2 regions of the Paenibacillus intestini genome follow, and region 1 is predicted to be linked to the other one. Evidence: riboswitches for the same ligand, from Rfam matches in the RefSeq annotation. Region 1 holds a riboswitch; the other holds the start of a gene.
The links. Region 1 has a riboswitch for thiamine pyrophosphate ahead of J2T16_RS01400 (thiamine phosphate synthase). Riboswitches for the same ligand answer to the same signal wherever they lie in the genome.

Region 1 (4,219 bases):
TAAAATATCATTATCCTGCCACCTGTAACCCCGGTTTTCGTGCTGAAGAGGTGTTTACAACTGCAAGACAGGCAGCGGCCAGAGGTTATTTCGAATATGATTGCTTCGCGCAAGTGTCATTACTTTCAGAAAAGACTGAACCTGTGCTAGAATAGGGTTTTGGAACGTGAACTAAAAGTAATGTATATAGATAGGAGCAGTCTCATCTTATGAGTTTATTGTCAGTAGAGAACGTCAGTCACAATTTTGGAGACCGTACGTTATTTAAAAATGTTTCGTTTCGTCTGCTTGCTGGAGAACGAGTGGGTCTGGTTGGGGCTAATGGTGCCGGAAAATCAACCCTAATGAATATTCTCACCGGAAAATTGCTTAAGGATAGCGGTAAAGTGGAATGGACGCCAAAAGTTCGATATGGCTATTTGGATCAACATACGAAGTTAACACCAGGCAAGACCATTCGTGATGTGCTTAAAGATGCTTTTTTGCCGCTACTGGAACTGGAGAAGCAAATGATGGCCATTACGGATCAGATGGCTGATGCCGATCCAGACAAACTTGAGCAGTTGCTTGAAGAAATGGGAGATATTCAGGAACAGCTTGAACAGGGCGATTTTTATCTGATTGATGTGAAAGTGGAAGAAATGGCAAACGGTTTGGGATTAAATGCAATTGGCCTTGATCGGGATGTTGCAGCTCTCAGTGGTGGACAACGTACGAAAGTCCTGCTTGCAAAATTGTTGTTGGAGAAACCCACTGCCCTTTTGTTGGATGAGCCGACAAACTATCTGGATGTAGAGCATATTGAGTGGCTAACTAGATATTTGAAAGACTACCCATATGCTTTTCTATTGATTTCCCATGATACAGAGTTCATGAATGAAGTGGTTAATGTCATTTATCATCTGGAATTTGCAAAATTGACGCGTTATGCGGCCAACTATGAGAAATTTCTTGAAATGGCGGATATGCAGAAAGCACAGCATATTGATGCCTATGAGAAGCAACAGGAATACATCAAAAAGCAGGAAGATTTCATTCAACGAAACAAAGCTCGAGCTTCGACCTCTGGTCGAGCGAAAAGCCGGGAAAAACAACTTGGAAAGGTCGAGCGAATTGATCGACCAGACGAAGCAGCAAAACCAACATTTAAGTTCAAGGATGCCCGCGCAAGCAGCAAAACCGTTTTTGAAGGTATTGATTTTGAGATCGGTTATACGTATCCATTACTACCTAAGATGACCATGACGATTGAACGTGGTGAAAAGATCGCGATTGTGGGGTGTAACGGGGTAGGTAAATCAACACTGCTTAAAACAATCTTGGGTAAAATAGCGCCAATAAGCGGAAAAACGTTTCTTGGAGATTATTTGGAGACGGCATACTTTGAACAGGAAGTGCGAGCCGGGAATATTACACCGATCGATGATGTATGGAACGAGTTTTCACATCTAACGCAGAACGAGGTGCGAGGACATCTTGCACGTTGCGGGCTCAAAAATGAGCATATTACGCGTCCGCTTAACATGCTGAGCGGGGGGGAGCAAGCCAAAGTCCGTTTGTGCAAACTATTGATGCGTGAGAGCAACTGGGTCTTGTTTGATGAGCCGACAAACCATCTGGATGTAACGGCGAAGGCTGAGCTACAGCGGGCGCTGAAGGAATATAAAGGAACCGTTTTACTTGTATCGCACGAACCGGATTTTTATGAAGGCTGGGTCACCAAAACGTGGGATGTAGAAGAGTGGTCCGAAAAAGCACGATGACAAAAAAAACCGGTTGTGGTAATATAGGCTACAACTTCATATGAACACTGGGGGGGCCGCACGATGCGGCTGAGATGGAAGAATGCGATTCCGGACCCTTTGCACCTGATCTGGATCATACCAGCGTAGGGAAGTGGCGCGTTTCAGCGAAAACGATAGTAATGATTCTTAACGTAAGAACAGGATTTTATTACATCGTGATGCCAAGCGGTTCAATATCAAATAAACAGTTATAGATTTGACTATCAAACTGTTTAACAGGTATTTGTCAGACGCTTGTGATTGAACTGAACCTTTGTTTATACGCAGCCACTCCCCTACGGGAGTGGCTTTTTTGGTTTTATATTTGTCATTACTACTTCTCCAAGCCTGTAGCTGAAAGGAGCGAGAACGAGATTGCATACCTTGATGTTTGATTATGATGCTCATGAATCAGGTAAAACTTCAACAGACCAGTGGTACAAGCGGACAGATAAATCTGTACCAACCTGTGGACTAGAGCAAGACTTTTTTGAGTTACATGTGATATCTACGAATAAAGCGGAACAGTCAGTCATGTTGAAGGCAGCCAAAGATATTTGGCCTTATGTGCATTACATTCATATCCGGGAAAAGCAACTCTCGCAACAGGAATGTTTTAACTGGGCCAAATTGATGGCAGAAGCGGGTGTTCCAGCTTCCCGCATTGTAATCAACGGTGCGAACCTATATTCGTCAGGCTATTTTTATCAAGGGGTACATTGGAGCCAAGATATGCTGGAAAGGGCAAAAGTAATGGTAAAGCCGGAGAACAAGCATGATTTGAGGCTCCGGTTGGGGATATCGGTGCATTCGTTGCATGAAGCGAGAATTGCCGAAGAGTATGGCGCGGATTACCTTTTTTTCGGGCATGTGTACGCAAGTTCAAGCAAACCGGATTCTGTAGCGAGGGGATTAGATGCGTTATCGGAAGTGTGCTCCAGTGTCAAGGTGCCTGTTATTGCAATTGGGGGGATTCAGCCAGGTAACATTCGGGCCGTCAGGTCTGCGGGAGCCAGGGGTGCTGCTGTGATCTCAAGTGTGTTAAAACATGCAAACCCTGCTCATGCTGCTGCGCTTCTTAAACAGGCTGTGGAAGCGGTGAAGTGAATGTTTCTCGATCAAAAAGTTGGAAATGACGCCAACCTAATAAGATCGGAATGTTGTTCAAACAAGGAGATGACAAAATGGTACAGAGAGGACCGAGTCAACCCGAGGAAGTGATCGACTCATCGTGTGAACAAGATAAGTTTAAGCGGCTACCGCTATCCGAAACTTCAACTAAGAAACCAGAAACCTTTCATGCAGAAACAATCATTGTGGGCGGTGGAGTCATAGGCTGTGCGATTGCTTTTGAACTGGCATCCCGAGGTCAGGAAGTACTGCTTGTTGAGCAGTCGGAGATTGCTAGCGGAGCTTCATGTGCAGCTGCCGGCATGCTGGCAGCAGATAGTGAGGATTTTGCTCATCCACTCATGGCACAAGCCGCATATGACAGTAGGGAATTACTTCATAAGCACAAAGAGCAAATATCCGCTTTAACAGGTATGGATCTTGGCTTACGGCGCAACGGATTTATCACACCGTTTCGTTCATACGGTGATCTAAGTAAATACAAGGATAGACGAAATACCACTTCCGGAGTGCAGCAACTTTGGTGGGATCGAAGCACAGTGCAACGAGAAGCGTTGTGGTTGAATCGGGATACGTACGGCGCTTATTACCGATCATTGGAGAGCGAAGTGTTGCCCGTGTCATTGACAAGAGCTTATGCGAGGTCAGCTGAAATGATGGGTGCCCGCATTTTGGAAGGAGTTCAAGATGTTCAGCTGATCGTAGATAAGCATGGTGTTCAAGGGATTAAAACGGCTAAGGGAGAGATGTGTTGCAAACATATTATCATAGCTGCTGGTTTACACGGGGAGCAACTCATGCATCAAGTGGGGATCGTTTTGCCTTCAAGTCCGGTGAAAGGTGAAATTATGGCCGTTCGGTTTACTACAGATCAGGCTGGAGGCAGACCCGATCGCACGGTATATGCAGAAGATGTCTATATTGTTCCGAAAGCAAACGGAGAGGTATGGATCGGAGCAACCAGTTTGCCAGGAAGAAAAGATCACAGCGTATCGGCAAATAGTATGCAACGATTGATTGGAGCGGCAAGTTATTGGGTTCCGGGAATCAAGGAGGCGGACTTTGTGCGGGCATGGGCAGGTATAAGACCTTCCACCCCTGATGGGCTGCCGTATATAGGCAAATGTGAAGGGATTTCGGGCTTGTATGCAGCGTATGGACATTTTCGTAATGGGATATTGCTTAGTGCAATAACAGGTCGCTGGATCGCAGACATGGTAGAGGGCAAGAGTGCCGAAGAGATCGGGATCGAAGCATTTTCGCCTGAACGATTGAACAGAAAGGGGGTTATGTCGTGAACATTA
Region 2 (4,219 bases), on a different contig from region 1:
CCCCGGTAGAGCTATTGTTGCTACTGTTACCTTTATTGCTGTTTTCAGAAGGCTTCGTTGTTTCTGGTTTTGTGGGGTTAGAGTTGTTTGTATCTTCGTCTGTCTTCGCAGGAATCATAATATTATCATATGTAGACTTATTCATGACAAACTCATAAGCAAGTCTTGCTAATGCTTGTCGATCCGCTACACCCGTTGGATTAAACGTTGTTGTTCCGTCTTTCCGAACAATACCTTTAATAAATCCGGATTGATATGCGAGTGACACAGAATCCTTCGCCCAGTCTGATACTTTATCCAAATCAGCGAGCTGTGGCTTTGTTGTTTGAGTTGGTGCGTTCTTTGTTTCCCAGCCGAATGCTCTTACGAAAAATACAGCCAGTTCCTCTCTCGTAACTTTTTTATCTGGAGAAAACGTATCCTTCGAGGTTCCTTGGGCAATACCAGATTGAACGAGTGCAGATACATAGCCAGAATACCATTTGGATTGCTCCACATCTTTAAAGGAACTAGCTACAGTAGAGTCAGGCTTTAATTGAAGCGCACCCACCATAATCTTTGCCAATTGAGCACGTGTTACTGAATCTGAGGGTTTAAATGTTCCATCCGCAAATCCAGCTAAAATACCTTTTTCAATTAACTTCGTAATTTCTGTTTTGGCATAGGAGTGTTCAACATCCTTAAATGACGTTACAGATGATGGGGCCACTTCCGCCGAGGCTAGCAATTGCATAGAAAACATAGAGGCAATCAATGATGTAGAGAGTACTGCTGACAACTTTCGATTAAACTTTTTCCATTTTAAATTCAAAACTCGACACACTCCTCTTAAACGTCCGTTATTAACACAAAAGTGTAACTTTTGAACTACTCCCCCTTTTATGATCAGTAGGATAATAATACCATGTATATTTATAAAAACAAGATTAATAGACTATCATTTTACATAATAGTTGAAATCATGAATCAAATGGTGCCTATTCTTTCCTAATAATAAATAAAAAAATGTGCTACTCGGAATATTACCGAATAACACACTTGAGTTATCTGTCGTATGATTTTAGGCTCCTGCTCCAAAGCGCTGCCGGTATCCGCATTTGCGGCAAAGTTCTTCTACAGCTTCCCGTTTGGAAAAACCGTATACCAGATTGTTCGCACGCTCTCCATCCACAATATCGGAAAAAGACTTTTCATGGATGTTTCCAAGGTTGATGACACCTTCTCCATCCAAACAGCATGGAACCACGGTTCCATCAACCAGCACAGCTGCCTGACTGCGTAATGCATGACAAAAACCTTTGCCATCATCTTCAGGTGCATCGAGGCTTGGCCATTGGAATTCATGGTCCTGATTCAGGTATACGTTGGGTGCAATTTTCACGCCACTACCCGCAACCACCTTTTCTTCAATACGGAAGTCCAGATTGAATTCCTTTTCCAGCACCTCAAGCGTCTCCCGATTGCGATTCATCTGAGCATTGGTGAAGTTATCCTGAGTCAGATTCCATAGTCTGAACGAGACAATGACGTTATGTTTCACCGCTTCACGAACAAAAGACAAGATGTTATGCAAATATCCGTCACGATCCGTAGAACCTTCATGGCCGTCAAAGCTGTGCAGCGAGAAATTCATCTGTCTCAGTGCAGGTTTGCCCAATAATTTATGCTGTGTCTTTGGCAGTAGCGTACCGTTGGTCGTAATGTTCACTTTAAATCCCTTGGCATGAGCCATATCCAGCAACAGGTCAATTTTGGGATGAAGCAGCGGTTCCCCTTTGACGTGCAGGTAAATATGTTTTGTGTGTGGTTTGATCTGATCCAATATATTATTAAAGACTTCAGGGTCGATGAATCCTTTGGCTCGCTTCGTTTGTGGACAAAAGCTGCATGCCAGATTACAGATACTCGTAATTTCAATATATACTTTCTTGAACGTTTTCAACTCAGGGTCCCCATTCTGCCGGGAGGAACAACGGTCCTGCCCTCATTCGTAGTACGGCCATATGAGCCAATCCCCATTATATCGGGTTCACGAGCTAAGGTAAATCAGAATAGCGGATCAGTAACAAAGTCCAGTGTATTTTTCATCCCTATTTCAAGGCTTAAATCCTCGCCCTATTTACATTAAGTCAAGATGGATATATGCTGAGTACATAACTGCATATCTTGTACATTTGCACTGGGGGAGCCTTGCGGCTGAGACGAATACGACGATTCGGACCCTTTGAACCTGATCTGGATTATACCAGCGGAGGGAAGTGGAGCGGCTTTTATTGGCAGTAGGGGATCTCTATCCTAGATGGGGATCAACTTCAGTTCAAACGTATAGCTCTGCTCATTTCTCCGGAAATGGGTGGGGCTTTTTTGTATTTCAGCCAGTCGTCTCGCTCATAACCATATCCATCATTTGAAAATAAGGAGGTCATTTGGATGTCTTATCTTGAACGTGTACGTTCACTCAATCCTTTGGTTCATAATATTACCAACCTTGTGGTTGCCCCTTTTACCGCAAATGGTCTGCTTGCCCTCGGAGCCTCTCCGTTTATGGCCTATGCTCATGAAGAAGTCGCTGACGTCGCTCGAATGGCTGGCGCGGTGGTTCTGAACATCGGCACATTGGATGAAAAGGTCGTTCAAGCGATACGTCTAGCCGGACAATCAGCCAATGCACATCATGTGCCTGTTGTCCTTGATCCTGTTGGTGCAGGAGCCACGACATATCGCACCGATACGGTACAGATGCTGGTTCGTGAGCTTCGTCTTACCGTATTAAGAGGCAATGTCGCCGAAGTGGCTCATGTCATTGGTGTGCCATGGAATATCAAAGGTGTGGATGCGGGAGTTGGCGAAGGAGACCGGATTGACATTGCCGAGCGGGCAGCGCAACAGCTTGACTGTATTGTCGTTATTACGGGCCAGTACGACATTATTACAGACGGATATCATACTTTCCTCACAAGCAACGGACATGCATTGCTCACCCAAGTTACCGGGGCAGGCTGTCTTCTCAGCTCAGTCATTGGTGCTTTTGCTGCGATTGCCGAGCCGGGGCGCGACATGCTGAACAGCGTGGTGGAAGCCGTCTCAACCTACGGTATAGCTGCCGAACAGGCCGCAGCACGAACGGCTCATCAAGGGCCGGGCAGCTTCCAGATTGAATTGTTAAATCAACTGGCGCAGGTGACACCTTCGCTGTTCTCCGAGCATGCACAAATCCGTCAGATTCGTGGAGGTGTGTGATGAATATTGCTCAAGCGTTAACGATTGCCGGGTCTGATAACGGCGGCGGTGCAGGAATTCAGGCGGATCTCAAAACCTTTCAGGAACTTGGTGTATACGGCATGACGGTCATTACTGCAATCGCCGCGCAGAACACTACAGGGGTTCAAGGCGTGTTTCCGATTGATTACGACGGCATTGCCCAGCAACTTGATTCAACGGGAGTCGACTTTCAGCCGCGTGCCCTCAAGACAGGTATGCTGTATAGTGCCGAGATTATTCGTCTTGTTGCGGCAAAATGTCAGCAATACGACTGGTCAAATCTGGTTATTGATCCCGTGATGGTTGCCAAAGGAGGTGCACCTCTGCTCCAGCAGGAGGCTGTGCAATCACTTGTGGAAGATCTGCTGCCTCTTGCTTTGGTTATCACACCTAACATTCCCGAAGCCGAACTACTTATCGGGAGTTCGATTCGGAACCTGAGTGAGCGCGAGGAAGCCGCAAAGCAATTGGTGCAGATGGGTTCAACATATGCCTTGATTAAAGGAGGACATGATACGGGAAGCGGTACGGTTATCGATGTCCTGTATGACGGGCATTCCTTTCATTATTTGGAGAACCTTCGTGTTATGACACGTCATACCCATGGAACCGGCTGCACGTTCTCTGCTGCCATTACGGCGGAACTGGCGAAGGGTGCCCCTATTCTGGCTGCCGTTACGACCGCGCGAGCATTCATTCAGGCAGCCATTGAAGATGAGCTGGGATTCGGGGCCGGGCACGGGCCAACGAATCACTTTGCGTACCAGCGCAGACAGCGGGGTGAACGCTGATGCGCAGATGGGATGCGGAAGCGGTCCGCCGCGCGCTGCAGTTGTATTTGGTGATGGGTAGCGTCAATACGACGCGAGACCCGGTGGAGGTGCTCCGCCAGGCGATCACTGGCGGCATCACGCTGTTCCAGTTCCGAGAGAAGGGAACTGGTGCCCTGGCAGGCGAA

Region 2: another riboswitch for thiamine pyrophosphate. It lies ahead of thiM (hydroxyethylthiazole kinase); the one in region 1 lies ahead of J2T16_RS01400 (thiamine phosphate synthase).

Annotation. Positions count from the first base shown of each region.
Region 1 covers NZ_JAURUN010000001.1:317,695-321,913, forward strand. Annotated here, with positions in the region: gene J2T16_RS01390 (hypothetical protein) at 1-155, shown strand, start outside; gene J2T16_RS01395 (ABC-F family ATP-binding cassette domain-containing protein) at 210-1,763, shown strand; TPP riboswitch at 1,803-1,912, shown strand; gene J2T16_RS01400 (thiamine phosphate synthase) at 2,172-2,891, shown strand; gene thiO (glycine oxidase ThiO) at 2,969-4,213, shown strand; gene thiS (sulfur carrier protein ThiS) at 4,210-4,219, shown strand, end outside.
Region 2 covers NZ_JAURUN010000015.1:6,088-10,306, reverse strand. Annotated here, with positions in the region: gene J2T16_RS26105 (S-layer homology domain-containing protein) at 1-811, opposite strand, end outside; gene J2T16_RS26100 (radical SAM/SPASM domain-containing protein) at 1,061-1,942, opposite strand; TPP riboswitch at 2,172-2,274, shown strand; gene thiM (hydroxyethylthiazole kinase) at 2,431-3,240, shown strand; gene thiD (bifunctional hydroxymethylpyrimidine kinase/phosphomethylpyrimidine kinase) at 3,240-4,052, shown strand; gene thiE (thiamine phosphate synthase) at 4,052-4,219, shown strand, end outside.